2 linked regions of the Siphonobacter curvatus genome follow. Each later gene encodes a partner of the first gene's protein in a complex. Links are inferred from orthologs where the notes say so. Each region holds a gene or a part of one and is shown in the gene's direction. Other genes may lie near its edges.

What was found.
Region 2: the proteins of hslV (region 1) and hslU are in contact, whole or in part, in a solved structure (PDB 1G4A), measured with the Escherichia coli proteins. The link is inferred for Siphonobacter curvatus from one-to-one orthologs.

What each region holds. Positions count from the first base shown.
Region 1 is NZ_PTRA01000001.1:1,891,444-1,896,555, forward strand. The notes cover bases 1,663-4,374. They hold hslV (ATP-dependent protease subunit HslV), read left to right. Parts: upstream 1,663-2,601; coding sequence 2,602-3,147; downstream 3,148-4,374. Other genes in these bases: C5O19_RS07785 (pyruvate dehydrogenase complex dihydrolipoamide acetyltransferase), read left to right, coding at 1,663-2,429; C5O19_RS07795 (hypothetical protein), read left to right, coding at 3,291-3,650; C5O19_RS07800 (hypothetical protein), read left to right, coding at 3,670-4,086; nspC (carboxynorspermidine decarboxylase), read right to left, coding at 4,117-4,374. Also shown: C5O19_RS07780 (fatty acid desaturase family protein), read left to right, coding at 1-499; more of C5O19_RS07785, read left to right, coding at 759-1,662; more of nspC, read right to left, coding at 4,375-5,112. UniProt on the Escherichia coli protein: Protease subunit of a proteasome-like degradation complex believed to be a general protein degrading machinery. The complex has been shown to be involved in the specific degradation of heat shock induced transcription factors such as RpoH and SulA.
Region 2 is NZ_PTRA01000001.1:1,175,981-1,181,801, reverse strand. The notes cover bases 1,820-4,653. They hold hslU (ATP-dependent protease ATPase subunit HslU), read left to right. Parts: upstream 1,820-2,454; coding sequence 2,455-3,852; downstream 3,853-4,653. Other genes in these bases: C5O19_RS04715 (DUF5723 family protein), read right to left, coding at 4,250-4,653; C5O19_RS04720 (hypothetical protein), read left to right, coding at 3,865-4,203; C5O19_RS04730 (MmcQ/YjbR family DNA-binding protein), read right to left, coding at 1,820-2,168. Outside these bases: mrdA (penicillin-binding protein 2), read right to left, coding at 1-1,081; C5O19_RS04735 (hypothetical protein), read right to left, coding at 1,350-1,574; more of C5O19_RS04730, read right to left, coding at 1,815-1,819; more of C5O19_RS04715, read right to left, coding at 4,654-5,800. UniProt on the Escherichia coli protein: ATPase subunit of a proteasome-like degradation complex; this subunit has chaperone activity. The binding of ATP and its subsequent hydrolysis by HslU are essential for unfolding of protein substrates subsequently hydrolyzed by HslV.

The sequences.
Region 1 (5,112 bases):
CTTCTACAAGGCGGTTTATTACACACTATTCATTGTACTGCCCTTGTGCGTGTTGTCTATTACCTGGTGGCAATTCGTCATTGGTTTTCTGGTGATGCACTTCTTTGAAGGACTGGTACTGGGCTTAGTGTTTCAATTGGCTCACATCGTTGAATATACCGAATTCCCTGAACCTAACGGGGATGGTAACATTGAAGAATCCTGGGCCGTACACCAGATGCAAACGACGGCTAATTTTTCCTGTAATAGTTCGCTGGCGTATTTCTTGTGTGGTGGATTAAATTTCCAAATTGAACACCATTTGTTCCCCAAAATCTGTCACATACACTATCCCGAAATTTCCAAGATTGTGAAAGAGACAGCCGCGGACCACGGGATTCAGTATATTGAAAACAAAACCTTCTGGACCGCTCTGCAATCGCACTACCGAGTGCTGCGGAAATACGGCAAGGAGGATTACGCCGTACAACGGATGAAGATGGTTCCCGTTCAGGCCTAACGAAAAAAGAGAGAAATCAGCCCCTGACTTCTCTCTTTTTTTGCTTTCTTTGGGCATTCATAGCCGCTGGTAGTTCGCTGAAGAAGCTCAAAACGCTGAATCAAAAGATCGCTTTAAGCTCATAGATAATTTTGTTGCGGGGAACGTCCTGAGAATCAAGTATGTTGGAAAACTTAACGGATCTACGTGCCGAATTCTGAGAATCAGACGTATTTTTGACCCGCAATTCTGTTCCTAAACCCTTTCCGTTAGTTTACACATGGCAGAAGTAATTCGTATGCCCCTTTTGAGTGACACGATGACTGAAGGGGTCATCGCTGAGTGGCTCAAAAAAGTGGGCGATACCGTTAAATCCGGAGATATCCTGGCCGAAGTTGAAACCGATAAAGCCACGATGGAACTGGAAAACTACGCAGATGGTACTCTTTTATACGTAGCTGCCGACAAAGGGCAGGCTGTAGAAGTGAATGGAGTACTGGCTGTGGTAGGCAAACCCGGAGAAGATTATCAGTCTCTGCTCGATGGCGGCTCTGCCAATGGCTCCGCACCGGCTGAGGAAAAAACCGAAGCTCCAGCCGCTGAACCGGCTCCCGCTGCTCCGGCCGCTCCTGTAAAATCAGAAAGTAAAGCAGTGGATCTGTCGAGCATCAAAGCGACGGCTGTCCGCATGCCCTTACTGAGTGATACGATGACCGAAGGCGTGATTGCCAACTGGGTCAAAAATGTAGGAGATAAAATTAAGAATGGTGACATCCTGGCCGAAGTCGAAACCGACAAAGCCACGATGGAACTGGAAAACTACGAAGACGGTACGCTGTTGTACGTAGGCGTGGAAGCAGGTCAGGCAGCGAAGGTCAACCAGATCATTGCGATCGTAGGCGAAGAAGGAGCCAACTATCAGGCTATTCTCGACGCTGAAAATGGAACGGCTCCCGCAGCTGAAGAAACCAAAGCCGAAGCTCCGGCTGAGGGTTCAAAAGAGCAGGCAGTTGATGCAACGCAATCCAACGATGCTGAAGGCCGTATCAAAGCTTCTCCCTTAGCTAAATCCATTGCTAAAGACAAAGGCATCAACCTTTCTGATGTGACGGGCTCCGGTGAAAACGGACGTATCGTGAAGAAAGACCTCGATACCTTTACACCAGCGGCGAAAGAAGCCTCGGCTCCGGCCGCAGCAGCTCCGGCGGCGGCACCGGCCCAACCGGCCGCTCAGCCACAGAAGCCCGTAGCGGTTCCTGAGCCCGCGGGTGAATACGAAGACCTGCCCGTCTCGTCGATGCGTAAAACCATCGCCCGTCGTTTGTCTGAGTCGCTGTATACGGCTCCGCACTTCTATCTGACGATGGAAATTACGATGGACAAAGCCATCAAGTTGCGTTCACAGTTGAATGAAATATCGCCCGCGAAAATTTCATTTAATGACTTTACCATCAAAGCTGCGGCTCTGGCTCTGCGGGAACACCCCGCCGTGAATGCTTCCTGGTTGGGCGACAAAATCCGTCGGTACAAATACATCAACATTGGTGTAGCTGTAGCGGTGGAAGACGGTCTGGTGGTACCCGTAATCCGCAACTCCGATCAGAAAACACTTTCGACGATTTCTACCGAAGTGAAAGACTACGCCGGAAAAGCCAAGAACAAAAAACTTCAGCCGAAAGATATGGAAGGTTCTACCTTCAGTATCTCGAACCTGGGTATGTTCGGCGTCGAAGAATTCAATCCGATCATCAACTCTCCGGATTCCTGTATTCTGGCCGTAGGCGGAATCAAGAAAACCGTAGCGGTGAATGATGCCGGTGAGTTCTACGCTACTAACATCATGAAAGTAACGCTAGCCTGCGATCACCGATCGGTTGACGGAGCAACGGGAGCAGCCTTCCTGCAAACGTTCAAGCAACTCCTCGAAGATCCGATGCGTATGCTAGTATAGGATAGTTTTTGGTTGATTGTTGTTAGCCATACTGACTACAATTAACTAGAAATCATTTTGATACGGTTCGTTGATAGCGGGAGTGATAACCAACCACTACCAACTATCCACTTACAACTGTGAAGCGGCCCCGGATTTGGATTCGGGGCCGCTTTTTTAACCATGAATAACAATGAAAGAAGCAGAAATTCACTCGACAACCGTACTAGGAGTCGTACATAATGGCGAAGTGGTAGTAGGTGCCGATGGACAGGCTACCATGGGGAATACGGTAGCTAAAGCCAACGTTCGGAAAATCCGGAAATTATCGGGCGGAAAGATTGTTGCTGGATTCGCGGGTAGTACGGCCGATGCATTCACTCTAATTGAACGCTTTGAGGAAAAACTTAACGCCTACGGTCAGAATATGAAGCGGGCGGCCATTGAACTGGCGAAGGATTGGCGTACGGATCGCTACCTCCGAAAGCTGGAAGCCATGCTGATCGTTGCCAATTCCGAAGAGATTCTCATCATTTCCGGTACGGGTGACGTACTGGAACCCGAAAACGGTATTGCCGCCATTGGTTCCGGTTCTAACTTTGCTCAGGCCGCTGCCATTGCATTGAAAAAACACGCGACTAATTTATCGGCTGAAGAAATGGTACGCGAAAGTCTGCACATTGCCGCTGATATCTGTATTTACACGAACCATAACTTGGTGGTGGAAAAAGTAGGATAAACGTACCTGTAGAGTATATAGCTTTGAAAAATGCCAGCGGGAGCTGGCATTTTTCGTTTAGTTGCCTTGAAAAATTACCAGTTCATCCGAAAACATTCCAACGATTTTTTCAAAAAGAGGGTCTTGTACAAAATGAATAATTCATGAAAAAGATTGGAATAATAGTACTAACTGCGCTACTACTGGGCTGTGAAAAAGAGCAGGCGTACGACGCAAGAATCTACGGGAAATGGCGGATGTTTGAATACAGCTATTCACCGGGCGATCGCTTGTATACGGTGCCCGTAGCAGCCGATACGGCAGAGATCATTGAGTTTACTCGCAATGAGAACTTGCTGAACTTAGGAAATGTACCTTCCCAAAAATTTTCGATGGATGATTCCCATCTGACACTGACGGATAAGCAATCTTACAAACTTGCCTATAAACTCAGTCCGGATACGCTATGGATTATACCGCCCTGTGTGGAGGGTTGTCATTCGGCTTACGTACGCGTTCGATGAATTAACTAATCAGGAAGCTATGAAAACCTACGTACTCGTCATAACCCTGCTGATCCTGGCAACGGCCTGCCGGAAAGACCCGCTGGAAGGAATCGAACGAGCGACTGGAGAGGGCATCATCGGAAAGTGGTTGCTGGTCGAACGAGGAGATTGGAATAGAGAATTTTTCACCCACAAAATTCCACTGAGTCCTCCCCAAACCTTACGCTTTCAAAAGGATTCTACGGTAGTAGCTACAGGAGCTGAATTGATAAATTATGCGTCCGTTCGCAGCTATACTACCAACCGTGACTACCTCTACCTAGATCGATCGCCTGCCGATATAAGTGCACAATACCGCGGGAACCGACACGGCTATCGGGTGCAAAATGATACCTTACGGCTCGATCCACCGTGTCAGGAAGGTTGTTCGCTGTGGTTCATCCGGATCCAATAAAATAGGGGCTCTTAAGCCCCTATTTCATAATTAAGAAAGTCGGTCCTTGTAGCTTTCGTAGCCGTAGCTGCGAACAAGTTCAAAGGTGCCGTCCTCCTTCCAGATACCAATGCTGGGTAAATTCACGCCGTTGAAGGTCGTCGTTTTCACCATGGTGTAGTGAATCATATCGTCAAAAACGATCGTGTCTCCTTCCTGTAAATCCGCGTCGAAACTGTAATCGCCCATGTAATCACCGGCCAGACAGGTACTGCCACCCATGCGGTAGGTAGGTTTACCGGCCACGGGGTCTTGGTGAGCCCCAATGATCCGCGGTTTGTAGGGCATTTCCAGGGTGTCGGGCATATGAGCCGAAAAGGATGTATCCAACATGGCCACATTGATTCCCTGAGCATCCACTACATCGAGTACGGTTGAAACCAGTACACCCGTTTGCCAGCCCACGGCTGAACCCGGCTCCATGATAATCTTCAAGTGTGGAAACTTGGCCTTAAACGCTTTTAATACCGAAATCAAATGCTCTGGATCGTAATCGGCCCGCGTAATGAGATGGCCGCCGCCCATATTGAGCCATTTAACCTGCTGAAGTAAATCACCGAACCGTTGCTCGACGTGTACGAGCGTCCGCTCTAGCGTATGCGAATCGTTCTCGCAAAGGGTATGAAAGTGTAGCCCTTCAATTTCAGCGGGCAACTGATCCGGAAATACGGCACGAATCACGCCCAAACGCGAACCCGGCACGCAGGGATTGTACAAATCTGTGGTGACTTCCGAGTACTGCGGATTGATACGAATGCCTACCGATACGCCAGCCGTCGCCGCCTGTTTTCCAAATTTTTCGAATTGACGCCAGGAATTAAAGGTCAGATGCGTAGACCGTTCGATCAGTTCCTCAATCTCATCTTCCCGAATGGCGGGTACGTAGGAGTGAGCCTTCGTTCCCCATTCCTCGTTGATAAGCCGGGCTTCGTTGACGCTACTAGCCGTGGCTCCGGCCAGGTAATTCCGAAGCATCGGGAACGTACT
Region 2 (5,821 bases), 720 kb from region 1 along the record:
ACATCTGAATGGCCCGGTGCAGCGTACTTGAACTACTTCCGCAGTGACAGTTCATGCGGATACCCGAGTGCCCCAACACCGTACTGGGCGTAATGGCTCCGTCCTGCAAACCCACCAGCGTTTCGATGGTTTTAAATGTCGAACCTGGTCGGTAGGTACCCTGTAAGGCTCGGTTAAGCAGGGGATTGAACGGATTCAGAGCCAGTTTTTGATAGTTTTTAGAGTAACTCCGTCCCGATAACATTTTTGGATCGTACGTGGGAGCCGATACCATGGCCAGGATTTCGCCGGTACTGGGATCAATCGCCACCAAACTACCCGATTTGTTCTGAAACAAACTATCCGCGTACTGCTGCAATTCTACATCCAGCGAAGTATACAAGTTCTTTCCAGCAATGGGAACAACGTCCGCCGCTCCCCCTTTCCAGGGCCCTTTCACTACGCCGTGTACGTCTTTCATGATGTACTTCATCCCGCGACGACCCCGAAGGGTTTCCTCGTACTGTTTTTCCAGACCGCTTTGTCCGATGTAGTCCCCCTGACGGTAGTAATTTTCACCGCGTTCTTCCTGATCTTCCAGTTGTTTGGGGCTTACCTCCGCTACGTACCCGAGCGTATTCGCCAGAGCCGATGTATTGTAGGTACGGAACGCACTGGTTTCGAAAGTGAAACCAGGATAATCCACCATGGCATCCTGAATACGAGCAAAATCCTCGACGGAAAGCTGACGCATGAACAAGGAAGGCTTAAACTTGGAATACGTCTTGGCCACGTTGTACATACTGTCAAACTGCACTTTGGTAACCCCCAGCAAATTGCACAGACGAAGGGTATCCGGAATGCGGGCTTTTTTGGGGGTGATGAACAAATCGTAGGTCGGTGTGTTGTAGACAATCAAATTGCCTTTTCGGTCGTAAATCTGACCCCGATACGGAATCTGGACGACCTGCTCAATAGCATTGCTTACGGCTGCTTCCGAGTAGCCTTCATCAATCACTTGTAAGTAAAATAATTTGGCCAGGTAGAGGAAGGCCACTAGTATAATTACTCCTTGTATAATTCCTTTTTTGACTTCTTGCATAATTCCCCGACAAGCCCTCTAAATCAAACGATTCTCCCTACAAAATTTGTAGTTTTTAAAGGATTTGCCAAAAAGAAAGTTCAATCCTAAGTAAAAATTAATACGGGGGCCGCAAGGACTTGCTTTAGCCTTAACGTTGCCGTAAAGGAAGATATTTTGTCCAACCAAAGACTCGTCGTTTCATCAGCAACGACCGTGTACTGATTTTGTCTTTTCTCGTGACGAAAAAGACCTTCCACATAGCCCGCATTTCTTTATTGATTCGAGCTTAGGGCCTGGTAGTAAACGCTATCATTTTTTCTTTTTTTCGCGGGGACTCTCCAACCATGATTTTGCTGATTTGCTGTTGGGCTAACAACGCTTTTAAAAGTTGCGTATTCCCCGTGGGCTGATTATCCAGCAAGTACTGCACCTTTTGGTTCGGGTCAAATAACGGGGTGCCGGGCCAGGCTTGCCCTTCCGTAAGCATCAGACATTGATCGCCTTTTTTCATAACAAAAAGCACCGGCTTGTAGGTGGGATCTAAGGCTGCCCGTTGACAAGAAAAACCGCCTAGAGCTAACCCAAGTAAAGCCAGCCAAATACACTTTCTCATAAGCAAAGCGATGAAGGGGTATGAAATCTGATTTTGATATGCAGCTTGCTGGACGTATACGTTTAATAAACGCTGGCATGCGGTAAGATCAGCTACAACAGACGTTAAAAATTTTACGTTTAACTCTTGATTGTCAATTCATTGCTTCCCTACTCTCTGTCCGTACGCTTTCAGTTGCCGGGCTGAGGCCAGAAACCGCCAGGCTTTCTCTACCAGCAGCACCACATCTTCCAATTGCACCAGCGTCAAATCTACCAGGATGACGGGATGATTTCGGTAATGATCCGTCAGAAAAAAGGTATCAGGAGCCTGTTCCAGGTACGTTTCTCGTTCCTCGGGATTCAGCTTCATGACCAGTGTTTGGCCGTCTTCCTGTAAACGACCAAGTAATTTGCGGCCCAAATGAAGCGAAGGCGTCCCATAGGCAAGTCCTTCGCTTACGTGGGGGTATTCCAGGGCCAGACTACGAACGGTATCGTAACGGACAGCCATATGAAAAATAGGTTTAGAAAAGTGACGTATGGTCAGGCGGTATCCCGTCCGATGGCCTGACAAGATACCGCCAAAATTACACCTTTGCTGGTCTGTCAGCCCGCATGATTTTTTAGAATCTGGTTTCTGGTACCATCTTTGTATCGCTTACTTGTTGCAGATTCGTTGTGTGCCGTTGCCATCTTGTCAGCTTTAACATTCATTCGTTTTGCTGACACATTTGTTGATTTTTCCTGCGTACTCCATTTGAATAACCAGGAATGTACCGTTTTACAGAAATTCATCTATGACTCCCGGAGAAGCCAAAAGTCTCGAAGCACTTACCCCCCGTCAGATCGTGGCGGAATTAGATAAATACATCATTGGTCAGCACGAAGCGAAGAAAAATGTGGCCATCGCCCTGCGGAATCGCTGGCGTCGGATGAACGCTGCCGCAGAAATGCAGCGGGAAATCATGCCCAACAATATCTTGATGATTGGGCCTACGGGTTGCGGGAAAACCGAAATTGCCCGCCGGCTCGCCCAGCTTGCCGATGCTCCCTTTACCAAAGTGGAAGCTTCTAAATTTACAGAAGTAGGATATGTAGGTCGCGATGTGGAAAGCATGGTACGCGATCTGGTGGAACAGGCCATTCATATGGTACGGGCGGCCAAAAAAGAGTCGGTGAAAGAACGGGCGGCTCAATCCGTGGAAGAGGTCATCCTCGATGCCCTGATTCCACCGGTCAAACAACCCACGGGTTTCCATTCGTCCTCCGTTAGTGTTTCACCCGAAAATGCCTCCGATGCGGAACTCAACGAACGGACGCGGGAGCGTTTCCGCGAAAAAATTCGTACGGGTGAATTGGACAGCCGCAAAATTGAAATCGACGTTCAGCAAAGTGCCTCTCCCAACATTGGTGTCATGGGTGGTCCCATTGACGAGAGTTCCATGATGAACATTCAGGAAATGCTTTCGGGGATGATGCCCAAGCAACGCAAAAAGCGGAAGGTAACCATCGGTGAAGCGAAACGTATTTTGATTGACGAAGAGGCGGCCAAGCTCATTGATATGGATGAGGTCAAGGAAGAGGCCATTCGCAAAGCCGAAAACCTGGGTATTATCTTCATTGACGAAATTGATAAAGTCGCCGCCAAAAGTGGTGGCTCCGGTCCGGATGTATCCCGGGAAGGCGTTCAGCGGGACTTACTGCCCATTGTGGAAGGTTCGACGGTGAATACCAAGTACGGGGTTATTCATACGGATCACATTCTCTTCATTGCCGCAGGAGCGTTTCACGTTTCCAAGCCCAGCGATTTGATTCCGGAATTACAGGGACGTTTCCCGATTCGGGTGGAATTACAACCCCTGACCAAGAGTGATTTTGTACGAATCTTGAAAGAACCCCGTAACGCCCTGACTCGCCAGTACGAAGCCATGTTACAGGCCGAATCGGTAAGTTTGTCCTTTAACGAAGAAGCCCTCGATGCCTTGGCCGAAGTGGCGTTCCAGTTAAATACGGAAGTTGAAAATATCGGAGCCCGTCGTTTGCAAACAGTAGTTAGTCAGTTACTGAACGATGTACTCTTCGACATTCCAGATCAGATCGGACCGAATGCTCAGGTGGTAGTTACGAAAGAACTCGTTGAACAACGGCTGGCAGGACTGGTACAGAATCGCGACCTGAGTCAATATATTCTTTAATTCGTTGCTTGAATGGTAGTTTTTGGAGTTATCGTCACGGTTATTGGAGCCATCGCCTTTCTCATTGGCTGGACCGTCTTGCAGAAACGTCGGAGCTGGATGAAAACCACGGGCCGCACGTTTGGTCAAGTAGAAGATGGCCGGATCGTTTACGAAGTAGCGGGTCAGAGTTACGCCTTACGCATTACTCGGACCAACTTACAAGGACGTTCGCTGCCCATTCGCTATGCTCTCGATAAACCCGGACAGTCACGGATTGATGCTCCGCTGGCTACCTGGCTGGCTCCTGGTTTTTTTCTGTTACTAGGAACGGGCCTGTTGTTGATCGGCATCGGAATGATTAAGAGTTAAACAAAAATCCCCGGACTGAACAGTCCGGGGATTTTTGCATTCGTACTTACTTCTTTTTTAGAAATCCGAACAAGCCTCGCTTTTCCCGTTGCGGGTAACACTTCAGATTCGATTCTGGAGCTTTCTGATAGATGGGAATCTGGGCACCAAAATAAAATTCTATTCCTTTGGGATTGCCGATATTGAGCGTAGAAAGCAGATTGTCCGAGCCGAAGTAAAGAATACCCAGGCGGGCTCCCAGCCCCAGAGCCAGTCGGCTGTAATTATCCGTCAACGCTACCGGCATGGCTACTTCTACCCATTTGCCTTCGTACCGCGGCGTTACGGCCAGTACGGAGGGCATGGTAAATGCGGCCCGTTTATTGGAGACGAATCCCTGCATGAGCATGGCATTGACGTATATTTTTTCCTTGACGTTGTAATCAATGCTTGCCTGCAAACGCGTGGGTAGAGCCGTACGATACGAGGCGATCCGTTCACTTTCGGAAGGGTTTAGGGTTTGGTTCAGGCCCAACATGAAGCCATCGATTCCCTGCATCCCTGTGAAGTTATCCTCCGCTAAAATGGCATCCCGCCGCTGTAGTTTATACGCTTCCACGTAATTGGGATTCTTGTACAAAATCCGTCCTATATCCAGTAAGGATACACTAATCCGATACAAGTACTTATTCTTGCTTGCGTCACGGTGTACTCCGTAGCGATCCCGGTAGGAATACTTCCGAACGTCCGGACGATATTCATAGACCATTCCCAGATCGGCTCCCCAGCCGCTACCCGCCGGAGCGTTTCCCAACAGCCAGACCGGAGAAAAGCTAACACTTTGCAGAGCCCCCTCATTCGTGATTCCGTACTGAGCATCTACGGACTTAAGACGAACGGCGGCTTCTGTGGCGTACGTGGGATCCTGAACGTACTCATAATCAATATTCCGACCCAGAATATGTCCCTGGTGCAGACCAATGACGCGTTTCACGGTTACGCCCACTTTCACAAAATCTTCGTCTTCATCGTACATCACGCGGGCGTAGCTTCCCGAAAGTTCGACCATGCCGTTGGTGTTCGCGTACACATGCGTACCGAAATCTTCGGGTTCAATAGCCCGCCCTATCGTCGTTCCGTTTTTGATTAACTGAGCAACCGATTGGGAGGCATGGGTTACAGCCACCCCGGCCCGAATACGGGTATTGAAGGAAAATGCATTTTTTTCATTCAACGTAATCAGTACACCCGGTCCCCGAACTTCCCCCCCCGCCCGCAAGTGCTTGTCGCGACCGTTGAGCTTTTCCCGCAAGTATTCCTGGTCGCGAAAGATGATTCCTTTGCTCGGACCCCGGTACTTGGAAGAAACGGTATTCGTTAGCATGGCAACCGGTGAGTACGGAGCTTCCCAGGCTAAGTAGTTGTTATAGAGATAGTTTTCGTAACCGGCTAAGTGAACGTGTACTTTGTAACGGGAGTCCACAGCCGAGGCGGGGTTGGCGTATATCCCGTGAATGCCTGCGTAGTTACTACCCGTCTGCCCCAGCAAAAACTGAGCCGAAACCTCAGATCCAGTTCCTCCTAAAAGTATAGAAATAAATGTGATAACTCTCTTCATACGGGTTTCCCCAAGGGCCAA